Regions from separate parts of the Dehalobacter sp. TBBPA1 genome, predicted to be linked through region 2. Evidence: riboswitches for the same ligand, from Rfam matches in the RefSeq annotation. Region 2 holds a riboswitch; the other holds the start of a gene.
What was found. Region 2 has a riboswitch for cyclic di-GMP ahead of AB3489_RS03400 (SLC13 family permease). Riboswitches for the same ligand answer to the same signal wherever they lie in the genome.

Region 1: it holds a riboswitch for cyclic di-GMP, as region 2 does, so the genes downstream of both, AB3489_RS13110 (DUF5667 domain-containing protein) here and AB3489_RS03400 (SLC13 family permease) in region 2, are expected to answer to the same signal.

The regions. Positions count from the first base shown of each region.
Region 1 is NZ_CP162385.1:2,660,431-2,667,298, forward strand. It holds gene AB3489_RS13105 (DUF3102 domain-containing protein) at 1-858, shown strand, start outside; gene AB3489_RS13110 (DUF5667 domain-containing protein) at 1,536-2,789, opposite strand; cyclic di-GMP riboswitch class I at 2,902-2,986, opposite strand; gene AB3489_RS13115 (cell wall-binding repeat-containing protein) at 3,082-5,730, opposite strand; gene AB3489_RS13120 (fibronectin type III domain-containing protein) at 6,111-6,497, opposite strand; gene AB3489_RS13125 (ABC transporter permease) at 6,560-6,868, opposite strand, start outside.
Region 2 is NZ_CP162385.1:694,150-701,017, forward strand. It holds gene AB3489_RS03395 (NADH-dependent [FeFe] hydrogenase, group A6) at 1-822, shown strand, start outside; gene AB3489_RS03400 (SLC13 family permease) at 819-2,093, opposite strand; cyclic di-GMP riboswitch class I at 2,222-2,364, opposite strand; gene AB3489_RS03405 (glycosyltransferase family 2 protein) at 2,463-3,638, opposite strand; gene AB3489_RS03410 (acetyltransferase) at 3,635-4,327, opposite strand; gene AB3489_RS03415 (DegT/DnrJ/EryC1/StrS family aminotransferase) at 4,331-5,500, opposite strand; gene AB3489_RS03420 (glycosyltransferase) at 5,526-6,437, opposite strand; gene AB3489_RS03425 (glucose-1-phosphate thymidylyltransferase) at 6,626-6,868, shown strand, end outside.

The DNA of each region.
Region 1 (6,868 bases), 1.0 Mb from region 2:
CCGATCACCGAACGCACACCGCTTGTCATAGCGGCTGAAATAAAGATGATAACCTGCCAAACTAAAAAAATATTGCTTACCAGCGCCATTGAAATCGGCCGTCATTTGCAGGAAGCCAAGGCCATGCTCAAACACGGGGAATGGATTAAGTGGCTGGAAGAGTCCGTGAACTATTCTCGCCGAACTGCCTCCAGGCTGATAAAGCTCTACGAAGAGTACGGGCCTAACTTCCCTGAAGGATCCGACAGCTCAAATGGGACACCAGTGTCCCATTTGACTTATACCCAGGCCCTCCTCTTACTGGGTTTCCCGGCAGAGGAGCGGGAGGAATTTATCGCGCACAATAACGTCGGCAGTATGACGAAACAGGAGCTGCAGCAGGCTCTTAAGGACAGAGATCAGGCCAATCAGGCGAAGGAACAGGCGCTTCAGGAGAATCAAGCACTTAAAAAAGGACTGAAGGCGATCGACAGCACCCTCTCCGAATTAAAGAATGAGCACACTAAGGCTGCATCAAGGCCAACGAATCCGGAGAATGTCAATGCAGAAGCGCAATCTGCCAACAATGCCTCCTCTGCCGGTAACGACCCTTCTGCAACAACAGCCCCTTTTACCCACAACCTTAAAACCGGACATGACCCGGACGCTCACATCAAGTATGTAGAAAAATGCGACGCTTGCTGCAAAACGATCGCCGATACCTTCTTCGATCTGACGACAGCGCTCACCAATCTGGCGCATATCGATCCGAACCTGAAAGAAGAAAAAAGAAAAGAGGCCAATCGTCTGATTGAATACATGGCAGAGACGATTAAAGAGTGGCCGCCCCCTAAGAAGCCGCTTAGAGTTCATTCCTGATTTTTTTTGGGAACCTTTGGACAAGCCAAGCATAGTATGTACCAGACAGTCGTAAGCTGTCAAATAAAAGAGAAAGGAGATGATTGGAATCAAGATTTGCCGGCGTCCCCGCCCCCGCTCATCTTTTGCCTGATCACTGTTAATATTATTATATAAACCTTAATTAAGTTTGAACTATAAAAAATTTAAAAAATAGTACATGTCGTTTCCTGACCTTCTGCTGTGGATGGATAGCTTATTTCAAAAGACGCGTTCTTCTCCTTGTAAACCACAAAAACAGACAGCCCTGGCACTTTTATCTGCCTGATAGCTGTCTGTTTCTTTTAAGGAGGTATTTAGGGCTTGCATCTTTTGAGTTTCTCGCCAAAGTTGTGGCGATCGGCGTTTCAGAGCATTTACAAAAATTGGACAGAAAGAACTCTGAGCTGACGCTGTTTAGACGGTATTTTCTCTTACCTTGTCGACTAAAGAGGCAACATCACTGATGCCCCCTCGTCTAAGAACGTTACGTGACCCTTGCGGTACATATTTTCTCCTCTAAGTGCAAGGTTTAAGGGGTTTTGTCTCTATTCCCTTACACTTAGATTCGCTAAAAGTACTGTCAAACCCTTGTTATTACTAGCTTTTTTTTAGCTAAGCCCTAGTTAGAGGAATTAGATAAATTGTCTTATTCAATCCTATCTCTTATCTTTTCCTTTGCCCTTAGCTCCATTATTTAAATCTGAATTCGGGGCAGTATTCTGAAGGTTCTGTACGTCAACCGTTCCGTCAGCGTTATCGCCTATCTCTTCCACAGTTGTTCCGTCTGTAGAAGATTGATCGTCTGCCGTAGTCACATCCTGATCCCCCTCGATCGCTTCCAGGTTCTCTTCCTCGCCGCTTACGGCCTGATCTTTATTGGCTTTCTTGTAGTCCTTTATGTTCTGAGCTTGCTCTTTCAGGACTTCTTTGGTTTCTTTCATCGTCTCAACTTTGATTTTCTGAACATCTTTTCTGAGGTCCTGCATGTCACTTTTATATGCTTGAGCCTGTGCTACTTTTCCCAGAGCGGCTGCGACGGCAGCCTCATCACCTGAAGCACGAGCTTGTCCCAATTCCGCCTTGGCTGCTGCAAATTCTTGCACAGCTTCAGCATAGGCTACTTTCGCAGCTACATAGGCTTTCATGGCAATGGTGTTCTGAACTTCGGCTTGGATGATATTCTGCATGATTCCAGCCTGTTCTTCTGTCAGACCTCCGGTGATTTTAAGGACGATCTTGTCGGCATCACTTTGGACAAGTTCAATGCTGGCGAGTAGATTGCTGATGACGGTATTTTCTTCTGTGTCAACTGCCGCCGTTTCATCCGTGGCTGTTTCATCCGTAGTTGTTTCTTCAGTGGTAGCTGCGGTGGTTTCTTCCTCGGCAGTAGTGGCATCTGTACCCGTAGTATCCGTTCCGTCAACTGCTTCGGTATCCTCAATGATCTGTTGAACCTGGAAATTGGCTTTCTTTATCGTATCTGAATAGACTTTCAGAACCTGTTCCATCAAATCCAACTGGTTTTGCTCGGACATGATTTCCGCTTCAGCCAGTCTTTCATTCGCAAACTCGACCAGCAGTTCTGCTTTTCCTTCCGCAGAGAAGGTCACGGCCACCTGAACACTTTCAATCATTTGTTCGAGTGAGTACAGCCAGCTGTCCGGCGTTACACCGGCTTCATCGGCAATTTCTTCATCGACTGTATCAGCTGTGGTATCATTTGTAGCATCGTTCGTAGTTTCGTTAGCAGTATCGTCTGTTGTATTCGTAGCATCCTCGCCAGTTGTTATGGTCTCGGATTCAGTTGTTGTAGTGTCACCCGTCACTGTTTCAGCAAAAACATAAGTTGGAGCAACAGCAAAAGTAAAAAGTAAACACAGAACCGATACCAAAATCCTTTTTTTGAACATTTTTTACTCCTTTCAAAACCTTAATTTGTTGTTCTTGCCGTCTGGGGAGAAAAAAATACCTGCTCCAAGTTCTGGAACAGGTACCCTAATTAAGTGTTAATTCAGTTACCCATTCGGCAACCCGGCTGCCATAACCTTTCGGCTTTAGACCCGTGGCTTTGCGTCTCCGCCTTTCGACGGATTTGCCCTTATCGTGTTAATATGGTTATTATAATTCACCAAAAAACTTAATACAACTGTTGACAGGCATTTTGATACCAATGGAGCACAAAGAATAGGACTTTGGTCATATCTATTCGGTCGTTGCCTCAGCCACTGAGGAATAATCACTTAGACTGCTGCCATTATAGGCCTTGATTTTGTAATAGTATGTTTTTCCTGAAGTGAGCCCAGTATTTGTATATTCAAGAGCGGTTACGGTTGCAATCTTGGTATACGTTCCGGTCTCGGAGGTTGCCCTGTAAATATAATAGGACTCGGCATCACTGACGGTCTCCCAGGTCAATTTGATCTGGCTGGAACTCAATGCTGTAGCTGTCAACGTAGCAGGTACGCTTACTGCGTCTGTCTTGTCATACTTCACAGATGAAAAGGCGCTCAAACCATCGCTTCCGTATGCCTGTATCTTGTAATAATAGGTTTTCTCCGCTGTGAGCCCTGTATCGGTATACGAATTGGTCGAAACAGTTTTGATTTTGGTGTAAGTATCTGAGGATGAGGTCGACCTGTAGATATAGTAATAACTGGCACCATCAACGTCATCCCAACTCAGGTGAATTTCTTTTGAATTCAAGGCAGTTGCCTCAAGGTTTGAAGGGGTATCCAACGCATAGTCTGCATCTGTTGTGTCATACGCCCTTGTGGAATAGTCGCTCTCTCCATAGCTGTTATAGGCTTTCACTTTATAATAATAAGTTTTTCCAGCTGTGAGACCATCATCCGTGTAAGAGCTCGTTTGGACGGTATCAATTTTTGTATAGGTCCCGGTAGATGATGTCGCTCTATAAACATAGTAGCCTGTCGCATCGGTTACCGCATCCCAGTCCAGATCAATCTCGATCGGGCTTGAGGCAATAGCAGTCAGATCATCCGGTATGGCAGGTATCTTGCTGCTTGTTCCCGACACCGATGCGACCATACTGTTTAAGACAGATGATGACAGGACATTGGAACTTCCAAATGCGGTAAATGACGATATATTTTGATCCTTAATATAGTTTAAAAGAGAAAGGCTCACCGAACTGCTGACCAGAAAGACTGGCGCATTATTTTTAGCTGCGAGTGCCGAGCCGGTTAATGCATCCGGGTAGTTTTCGCCGGTTGCAGCGTAACAGTTTTTAAAATCCAAGCTACTCGCAAAATATTTGATAATACTGAGGTTCGTTGTGTACCGGCTATCACCGTTCAGTCTTACAGGGGAAGGCAGCTTGTTATAAATGCTGTCGCTAATTGCACCGGTACCTCCGACCACAATCGTAGTCGTGACTTTACTTTTTAAGTAGGAAAGAATATTAGACTGGATCGAATACTTGTCCGTTAGCAGAATCGGATACCCTTTAATCCCGGCTATCGAAGCAATAGACAATGCATCAGGGAAATTGCTCCCGGTAGCAACCACTGCCTGGTCGAAAGTTCCTATCTTTTCCGCTACCAGCAAGGATGTATTATAGCGGTCCGTACCGGCAATTCTGGTAACGCTGATACCAAGGTTTTTAATTGCCTGTTCGACCGAGGGAGATATTATTCCAGTTCCTCCGATAATAAATACTTGCTTTACCCCAAGGCTGGCCAATTCATTTTTTGCCTGCGCATTCAGTTCATACCTCGATGTCAGTAAGATCGGCGCATCGTATTTGGCCGCCAGTGGTGATCCGCATAAAGCATCCGAGAAACCTTCTCCGCTGGCAATTACTGCATAATAGGAAGAGTCCCAACCATCTTCTGCAATTTTGGCAGCAGTAGCATAACGGTCTGTACCGGCCAGTCGATAGGCATTCGAGGTGTCTCCAGTACTGCTTGCAGATTTAGTTGTCGCATAGGCATACGAAGAATAATCGCTTGTTCCATAGCTATTGTAAGATTTAATTTTATAATAATAGGTCGTATTGGCAGTAAGTCCCGTATTATTGTAACTTTCATCCGTAACTGTTGCTATTTTGGAGTACGTCCCGGAAGAACTGGTGGCTCGGTAAACATAATATGATGTTGCTGCAGACACCGAACTCCAGGTCAGATTAATCTGGCTGGAACTCACTGAAGTTGCAGCCAGATTATCTGGCACATCAGGCACTGCTGTTTCCGTCGTAGCATAGGCGTAAGATGATTTACTGCTGGTCCCAAAACCGCTGTTATACGCCTGAACCTTGAAATAATACCGTTTGCCTGCAGTCAACCCAGTGCTGGTATACGTGGTCGTCTTCACTGTGGCAATTTTTGTAGTAAAAGAGCCTGAAGCCGAAGTATCTCTAAAGACATAATAAGATTCTGCGTCTGTTGACGGATCCCAGACAAGCTCAATCTGACTCGAACTAAGCGTTGTTGCCTCCAGACCGGTTGGGGTTAACGGTTCCCCAGTGGGAGCAGAGGTCTTTGCGGATACGGCTGATGTATAAGTGCTTGTCCCGCTGCTATTATAAGCTCTTATTTTGTAATAGTATGTTGTGTTCGCGCATAAGCCTGTATTGGTATAAGATACATCCGTGACCGTTGCAATCTTCAGAAAGTTTGTTGTTGAAGACTGCGACCGATAAACCCAGTATGAGGTAGCCCCATCGACAGTATCCCAGGTCAAGTCAATTGAGCTGGAGCTTGCAGCAGCCGCAGTTAAGTTGGTCGGTACTGTAGGTGCAGTTGCTGCTTGAATACTTGTTGGCAATGCTGTTGCTACCAGTAAGAAACAAAGGATAATCGCGGCTGAAAAAAAAGATCTGTTTTTTTTCATGTTGATTCCTCCTGAATGATGTTCTTGACCTCTATCGACTGTATTATACGAAATTGATTTTTAGAACTATTGTACGATACTCATATCCTTACATATTATACCATAATCATATCCAATTTTTTCATATTATAAGAGATTCAATTTTATACTTTTCCATTATTACTGCGCAATCGATAAATATAGGATATTACTAACGTTGCAAACCTGCATAAGAGGCTTTCATGGTTACCTCAAAATAGACGGTAAAAAGAATGATTAAATGACGCTAAACCCCGGCACGAAATAACATCGTTCCGAGGTTCACCTTTGTCAAGACGCTTTTTAATTGATCCCTACAAATTTTCCAATTTCTAGAGTAGGATCATAAATTAAGGATTCATCTACAGATCTGGAACGCAAGTTACAGTATCTGTATACCCTGAGAAGTTTCCGGCACTATCCTTGGCCTTTAGCCGGAACTGATAGTTCCCTCCATTACTTAAACTGCCAATTGTTGTACTCGTCGCTGTGCTTGTGAAAGTTTTTATCGTCCAATAGGCCGCCCCTTCTGCTTTATACTCCAGTTGGTATCCGGCTATATCACTCTCCGCATTTGCCGTCCAGCTTATTATCGCACTTTTATCGCTGGGCGCTGCAGCTAGACCCACTGGACTAGCCGGAGCGACTTGATCCTTGGCTATCGCATATACAACAGTTGAATAGTTCGACCAGTTCCCTTTCAAATCTTTGGCTCTAACTTTAAAGTAATATCGTGCATTATGCGTCAAGTTTTCTACTGTTTTACTTAGTGTTTCTTTCCCTACGACTTCCAAATGGTTGTTTTTAAAATCTACTCATACCTTAACGCCTCGATCGGATCAAGCTTTGCTGCCTTATTGGCCGGGTAATAACCAAAGAATACGCCGATAGCCATCGAGAATAGGAAGCTGATAATCGTCACCAACAGAGAAATTGTTACAGGAGCATTGAGCGTAACCGAAACGATGGCTCCGACTGTCGTGCCGATGATGATTCCAATGAGACCGCCTATGCCGGAAATAATCACTGCCTCCGTCACAAACTGAAGTCGGATATGGAAGTTTTTCGCGCCAAGAGCTTTCCGCGTCCCAATTTCTCTTGTCCTTTCCGTTACAGATAC
Region 2 (6,868 bases):
GCCTGGGTCAAATTTATTGAGCATCAGTTCCCTGAATTGTTGGAAGTGCCTTCCACCTGCAAGTCACCGCATATTATGTTCGGTACAATCGTCAAAACCTATTATGCCGAGAAGAATGGCATTGATCCGGACAATATCGTGGTGGTCTCCGTCATGCCCTGTATTGCCAAGAAAGCCGAGGCCAAGCGTCCGGAACTAACTAAGGATGAGCATAATAACGTCGATATTGTCGTCACGACCCGGGAACTTGGCCTAATGATCAAGGAAGCCGGTCTGGATTTTATCAATCTGCCTTCGAGTGAATATGACAAACCATTGGGTGAAACCACAGGAGCCTCAGTGATCTTCGGAACTAGCGGCGGGGTTATCGAAGCTGCACTCAGGACAGCTTATGAGTGGCTGACCGGTGATGAATTACAGAAAGTTGAGTTCGAGCAGCTCCGGGGAGATGGAGGCTTACGAAAGGCCACAGTTCAAATCGGCGACAAGATGCTACGGATAGGCATTGCCAGCGGGCTCGGAAACGCCCGGACCCTGCTCGAGGAAATCAGGGACGGTAAGAATCAATACGAAGCCATTGAAATTATGGCTTGTCCCGGAGGCTGTGTTGCCGGAGGTGGGCAGCCCTACCATCACGGCAATTTTGAAATTGTCCGCAAGCGTCAGGAAGCCATCTATCAGGAAGATAAAAATAAAAAGATCAGAAAATCTCATGAGAATTCAGAAATCCAAAAACTTTATCAGGAATATCTGGGCCAGCCTTTCAGTGACACTGCCCATAGATTGCTTCATACTCATTTTGAAGAGAGAGAAAGAATCTAATAGTACCGCAGCAAAATATACGCCGAGGCGATCACAATGGATAGAATCATGAACGGAAATCCGATCAGAAAGTATTTTTTGTAGCTGATCGTATAGCCGTTTTTTTCGGCAATCCCTGAGACAATGACGTTGGCCGAGGCACCGACAATTGTGCCGTTTCCGCCCAGGCAGGCGCCCAGAGCCAGAGACCACCAGAGCGGCTGGAGCTGTTCTGGGGTCAGCCCGCCGAGAACCCCGATTTTTTGAATCAACGGGATCATGGTGGCCACGAATGGAATATTATCGACGAAAGCTGAAAAAATAGCGGAAAGCCAGACAATCAGCATCGCCATGACGACCGGTACACCGCCGGTAAGCCCAAGGCTCCATTCAGCAATTTTGTCCAGGACGCCGACTTCGACCAATCCTCCAACTAAAACGAATAATCCGGTAAAGAAGAAGATCGTCGGCCATTCAATCGTCAGAAATACCTCTTCCGGTTCCTCATGGCTCAGCACCATGAGCAGCATGCCTCCGGCCAGCGCAATCGTAGCGGTCTCAACATGGATGACGGCATGCAGCATAAAACCGACAATGGTCAGAGCGAGCACGGCCAGGCTTCTTTTGAGCTGGGCCCAGTCTTTAATATAGTTGTATTCATTTTGCGACAGCAGCAGGGCGATGGATTCCTTATCGGTCTTTAGCTTTTGGCGATAAAGAAAATAAAAGCCCAATAGGGTAACAGCCAAGATCACAATCGTCACAGGTGCCAGGTTCACCATGAAATCCATAAAAGTAAGCTCTGCCGGTCCGGCAATCATGATATTCGGCGGATCACCGATCAGCGTCGCGGTTCCCCCGATGTTGCTGGCTAGAATCTGGGTAATCAAAAAAGGTATTGGGTTTAATTTCAAGGTTTCAGCAATCACAATGGAAACCGGAACGACCAGCAAAACAGTCGTCACGTTATCCAGAAAAGCCGATAAAACGGCAGTCAGTATAGCCAAAGAGATCAGCAGTCTGATTGGATTGCCTTTGACTTTCTTGGCGACCCAAATAGCCAGAAAGCCGAAGACACCGGAACGTCTGGTCAGATCGACAATGATCATCATGCCGATAAGTAAGCCCAGCGTATTCCAGTCGATGTGTTCCACAGCAGTTTCCTGCGGGAATACACCCAAAATAATCAGGAGACAGGCACCGAGGGCCGCGGCGACAGCCCGCGGGATTTTCTCCGTTACGATCAGTGCATACGTAGCTACAAAAATAACAAGGGTCAGAATCAAGGTCATGAATCGTGCACCTCCATCATTAGTGTGGTCAATTTTTATTGGCCTAACCGGTTAGAATATACAAAATAGTTGAAATAAAAAAGAGCAGATCCATAAAAGAAACTGCTCCCCCCTGAGAAGTTCAAAATCCTTGTAGTCTGGCAATCCTGTCAGAATATCCTGGAAATGCATTTGGATTCCATTCATTTTGTATTGCATGCATTTCAAATTCCCTGATTTAGACCCATGACTTTTGCGTCCTTCACTTTCATGAAGTTTGCCCCAACACATTAAAAACCATATTATATTTTATTGAAATCTGAAAAATCCTGATCAACCGGATTGTGTCCAGAAAAGAAGTATAGCATCTTCGTTCATATTTTGTAAAGATCAGTTCGATCTTCTCAAATAATATTCAAAATTCTCGAGTGCCCAGGCATCATGGTACAAATTCCCTTCCCGGGATGCAGGGTCCAAAAGTGAAGTGCAATAGGCTGTTCTTTTTCCATCGGCTAGCTCTTGAAATATTTCGAGGTATTTCCATTTGGCCTTTTTGGCAAAGCTTTCGTTACTGTTGGCTTGCTTGGCCAGCATAAAGCAGGTTTTTATGCTTCTGTTCAGCGTGCAGAGGCTTTGGGCCTGACACTTGTCACAGCCGATGAACTGGGTCATATCAATTTCCACGGTCGTGACAAAGCCGACTTTGAAAGGTGTATAATGCACAATCCTTGGCGATAATTCAGCATCGCCATACCCGCATTCCTCATTCCAATAACCAATCCGGTCAATGAGCTCGGGCCGTAACCCCTGAAGACATCCCGGAATAAAATCCATGATTACATCAATGCCGGCATTTCTTAGCTGAAGATAGGATAGATCATTCTTGACCTGAGGAATGACGGGAGGGAGAAATCTCGGATAAGGGTTATCCCGCATGGTTCCTAAGAGACCCACTTCCGGAAAAGCTTCAAATATTTCCATATACCTGGTCAGCCAGTTTTTGGTCTTGATATAGACATCGCTGTCAATCGTGAAGAAATACTGGTTGGGCTTTCTCTTTCTGAGGTTGTAGTTCAGGACATAGATTGGCCCCCGGTTAACCTTCAAGCGTGTTTTGGATTTAATTCTTTTGTCCTGAAGGCTTTTGATATAATTCCAGGTATCATCTTTGGAGTTGCAGTCGATGATATGCATTTCAAAATCTTCGTCTGAATCCAAAATCTTGTTTAGGTTCTGCATGGTAAGCCCGAGACGGTTGAAGGTAACATAGCTGATAAAAGGAGGAGGGGAGGTGCCGTCTGTCGGGTTCTGTACAGAAGGTTCAATGATTTCTTCCAGGATCCCAGGATCTAGAATCTGTTGAAGGATGGTGGCGTCGTCTAATTCTTCCCAGTCAATGTTTTTTGGAACCGCTTGTTGAGAAATCTCCGTAGCAGGGGTGTCAGCGGCTTCCTGAACAGGGAAGGGGCTGACGCGTTTTTGCAGGGCAGAGGCTTGGGCCTGATTAATGGCTTCAAGAACAAGCTGTATCGCAGTTTTGATCAAAATAGAAGAAAGTTCCTTCATATCATCAGTCCTTTAGGGGAATGGGTTTCAACCAATTCTTTTAAATGTTTAACTGGTCGGGCAGGGACACCGACGGCCATGCAGTATTCCGGGATGTTGCGAGTGACGGCAGCGCCAGCCCCGATGATGCTCCACCTGCCAATCTCTTTTTCGGGGATCACCACAGTTTTGGAACCGATTTCACAACCTTCATGGACCTGCACGTTTCCGGCCAGGGTGACGTCCCAGTATAAAGAGGAGTAATCCCGGACAGCCGTATCGTGGCCAATCCTGCAGCCCGGATTTAAGGCTACGTGACTACCTATCCTGACATCCGTCGACAGAAAACTGTTCCAGCAGATGATATTGCCGCAGCCCAATTGAACGGAGTGGCTTATTCGGGCAGCGGGATGAATCAGGTTGGCAAAATACAGCTGAAAACAGGACAGGCTGGCGATCAGACGGTATTTATCCGTCGGTCTCGCGATCGCACATACAATCCAGAGAGGGTGCCCTGTGTTTTTTTCGAGCCAGTCCAGGTTGCCCAGAACAGGATAGTTATTAATAACCTTTCCTTGTTTGGCCGGAGTTTGGTCGATATAGCCCAACAGGTTCCACTGTTTTTTTTCTGTATTGATATCTTCAACGAGCTCGGTAGCTTCCCGGCCAAAGCCGCCGGCTCCAAAAATGATGAGATCTTTTATAGCCAATGATCACACGCCCAATTCAATTGAAAATTTTGTTGATTTGCTTTTTATTTTTATCTCCCTGATGATGCCGCCTATTTTTTGAACGTCGGACGCTGACATTCTGCCGTGAAGCGGCAGAGCCAGAACACTTTCCGCGACTTTGTTGGCTGTGGGCAGATTGTCTGCGGAGGAGGAAGGAAGACCTTTAAAACACTTAAAATTGCTGCAGAGCGGGTAAAAATATTTTCGGCAAAAAATATTGAAGCTTAACAATCGGCTATAGAGCTCGTCCCGGGAGATACCGTATGCGGCCGGATCAACCCGGATAACAAAATACGGATAATTGGCTGTAATTTCTTCAGCCTCCTGGGAGACGGTTATCCCAGGGACATCAACCAGCACTTGCCGGTACAGGTTGGTAAGATATTTCCTTTGGGTTATTTCAGCTTCCACTTCTTTTAAGAGCAAAATGCCGACAGCAGCCTGCAATTCGTTCAGTTTGCCGTTTATACCCGGTTCGTCCACACTGTAGTCTTCTTTTAGACCAAAATTTCTCAAACACTTGGCTTTCTGCTGGAGGTCCTGATCCCGAAAGATAAGTGCACCGCCTTCGACGGTGTGAAAGATTTTGGTGGCATGAAAGCTGAACATGGTGATATCTCCATAGGCGCCGATCGGTTTATCCTTTATTTTCACACCAAAAGCGTGGGCACCGTCATAAAGTACTTTCAGGTTATGCCTTGCTGCAATCCGGTCAATCTTTTCGACCTCGCACGGATGGCCGAAAACGTGTACCGGCAGGATGGCAGTGGTTTTATTCGTAATCAGGGACTCGATACGGTCGGCATCAATATTGAAAGTGGCTTCTTCAATGTCGCAGAAGACCGGCGTAAGATGATTCCAGGCCAGCGCGTTGGCCGTAGCGGCAAAGGTAAACGGGGTTGTGATGACTTCCCCGGACAGATCCAGGGTTTTGCATGCAATTTGCAAGGCATTCGTGCCATTTGCAAAAACCGATAAATATCGGGTGCCCAGGAAAGCAGCCAGTTTTCTTTCCAGTTCTTGGGCCATCTTCCCGTTATTGCTGAGCTGCCTGCTTTGCCATATTATTTCGAGCATGCTGTAAGTCTCCGCCAAGTCTGGCAGCAAAGGTTCGGTAACATAGACCGGTTCAGAAAAACCATCATTGTTTATCATTTTTTTCTCCCCTGGCAAATATTCAGTTGGCTTTGGATGCATAGAATTGAAAGTTTTCGGTTGCCCAGTCAAGATTGTAGGTTTCCTCCGCAGTGGAGTTACAACTGAATAATGAAGTGCAGTATGGGGAACGGGCACCGCTCTGCAGATCCTTAACTGTTTCGTCAAATTTCCAGTGGTATTGTTCTCGGAATAATTTATTCTGGTTTAATTTCTCGTAGATGGTAAAACAGGTTTCTCCGGTTTTGGTCTCTCCGTTTTTTGACAGACGGCAGAAGGATTGACCGGGACATTTGCCGCAAACTATTTGTTGTGGGATAGAAATGTTCACGTTCATCAGAATTCCTGTTTTAAACGCTGTAAAATGATTAGCCCTTAGAAACAGCTCCCTGCTGCCAAAATTATTTTCTTCACTCCAAAAACCAATTTTAGAGATAAGATCAGGGCTCAAGGCCAGGATGCTACCGGGCATATAATCCTGCGAATAATCAGACCTGTTCTTGGTCAATTCCAGATAAACCAAATCATTTTTGATGACTGGGTTAGTCGGAGGCATATTTCGGGGCGGAAACCCAGCATGAATACTGAGTAAACCGATATTCGGAGTATTTTTAAACACCCTTAGGATGTAGGTCAGCCAATTTTTGCTTTCAATCACAACATCCTGATCGACAGCGATAAAATATTGATCATCTCTTCTCTTGGACAGATTCAGATTTGAGGCGTAGACCTGTCCTAGATTGACAGGGAGCCTTGTTTTAAATTTGATCCGCCTGTCCTTTAGACTTTGGATATATTTCCAGGTCCCATCTGTGGAATTATTATCAACGATTGCTAATTCAAAGTTTTCCGGCGTTTCAAGGACACTTGAAAGGCTCCTGATTGTCTGGCCCAGGCGGTTAAAGGTTACATAGCTTAGGAGCGGCGCTACCATTTCTATATCTCCCTCCTTAATCGTCTTTTTACTTGATCATTCCTTCAGGTTCTGTTAGGGCAACTATCACTTTATTATATGGGAGGAGTTGTCCGGGGTTACACCATTGCGGTTCTTGTGCAATATTATATTAGAAAGACAACCCTCTCTTTATAGAAAATCTTATCGGTTAAAGGCAGGAGAATAATTTGAAAGCTCTGATTTTAAGCGGAGGAACCGGAACAAGGCTTAGACCACTGACCTATTCCAAGGCGAAACAGCTTCTTCCCTTGGTCAACAAACCAGTTCTGATCTATCTTATTGAAAAGATAGCCAGGGCAGGTATCCATGATATTGGAATTATCGTTGGGGATACGCAGGAACAAGTAAAAAAAACGGTCGGCAGCGGAGAAACGTGGAGCACGGCAATCACCTATATTCATCAGCATAAA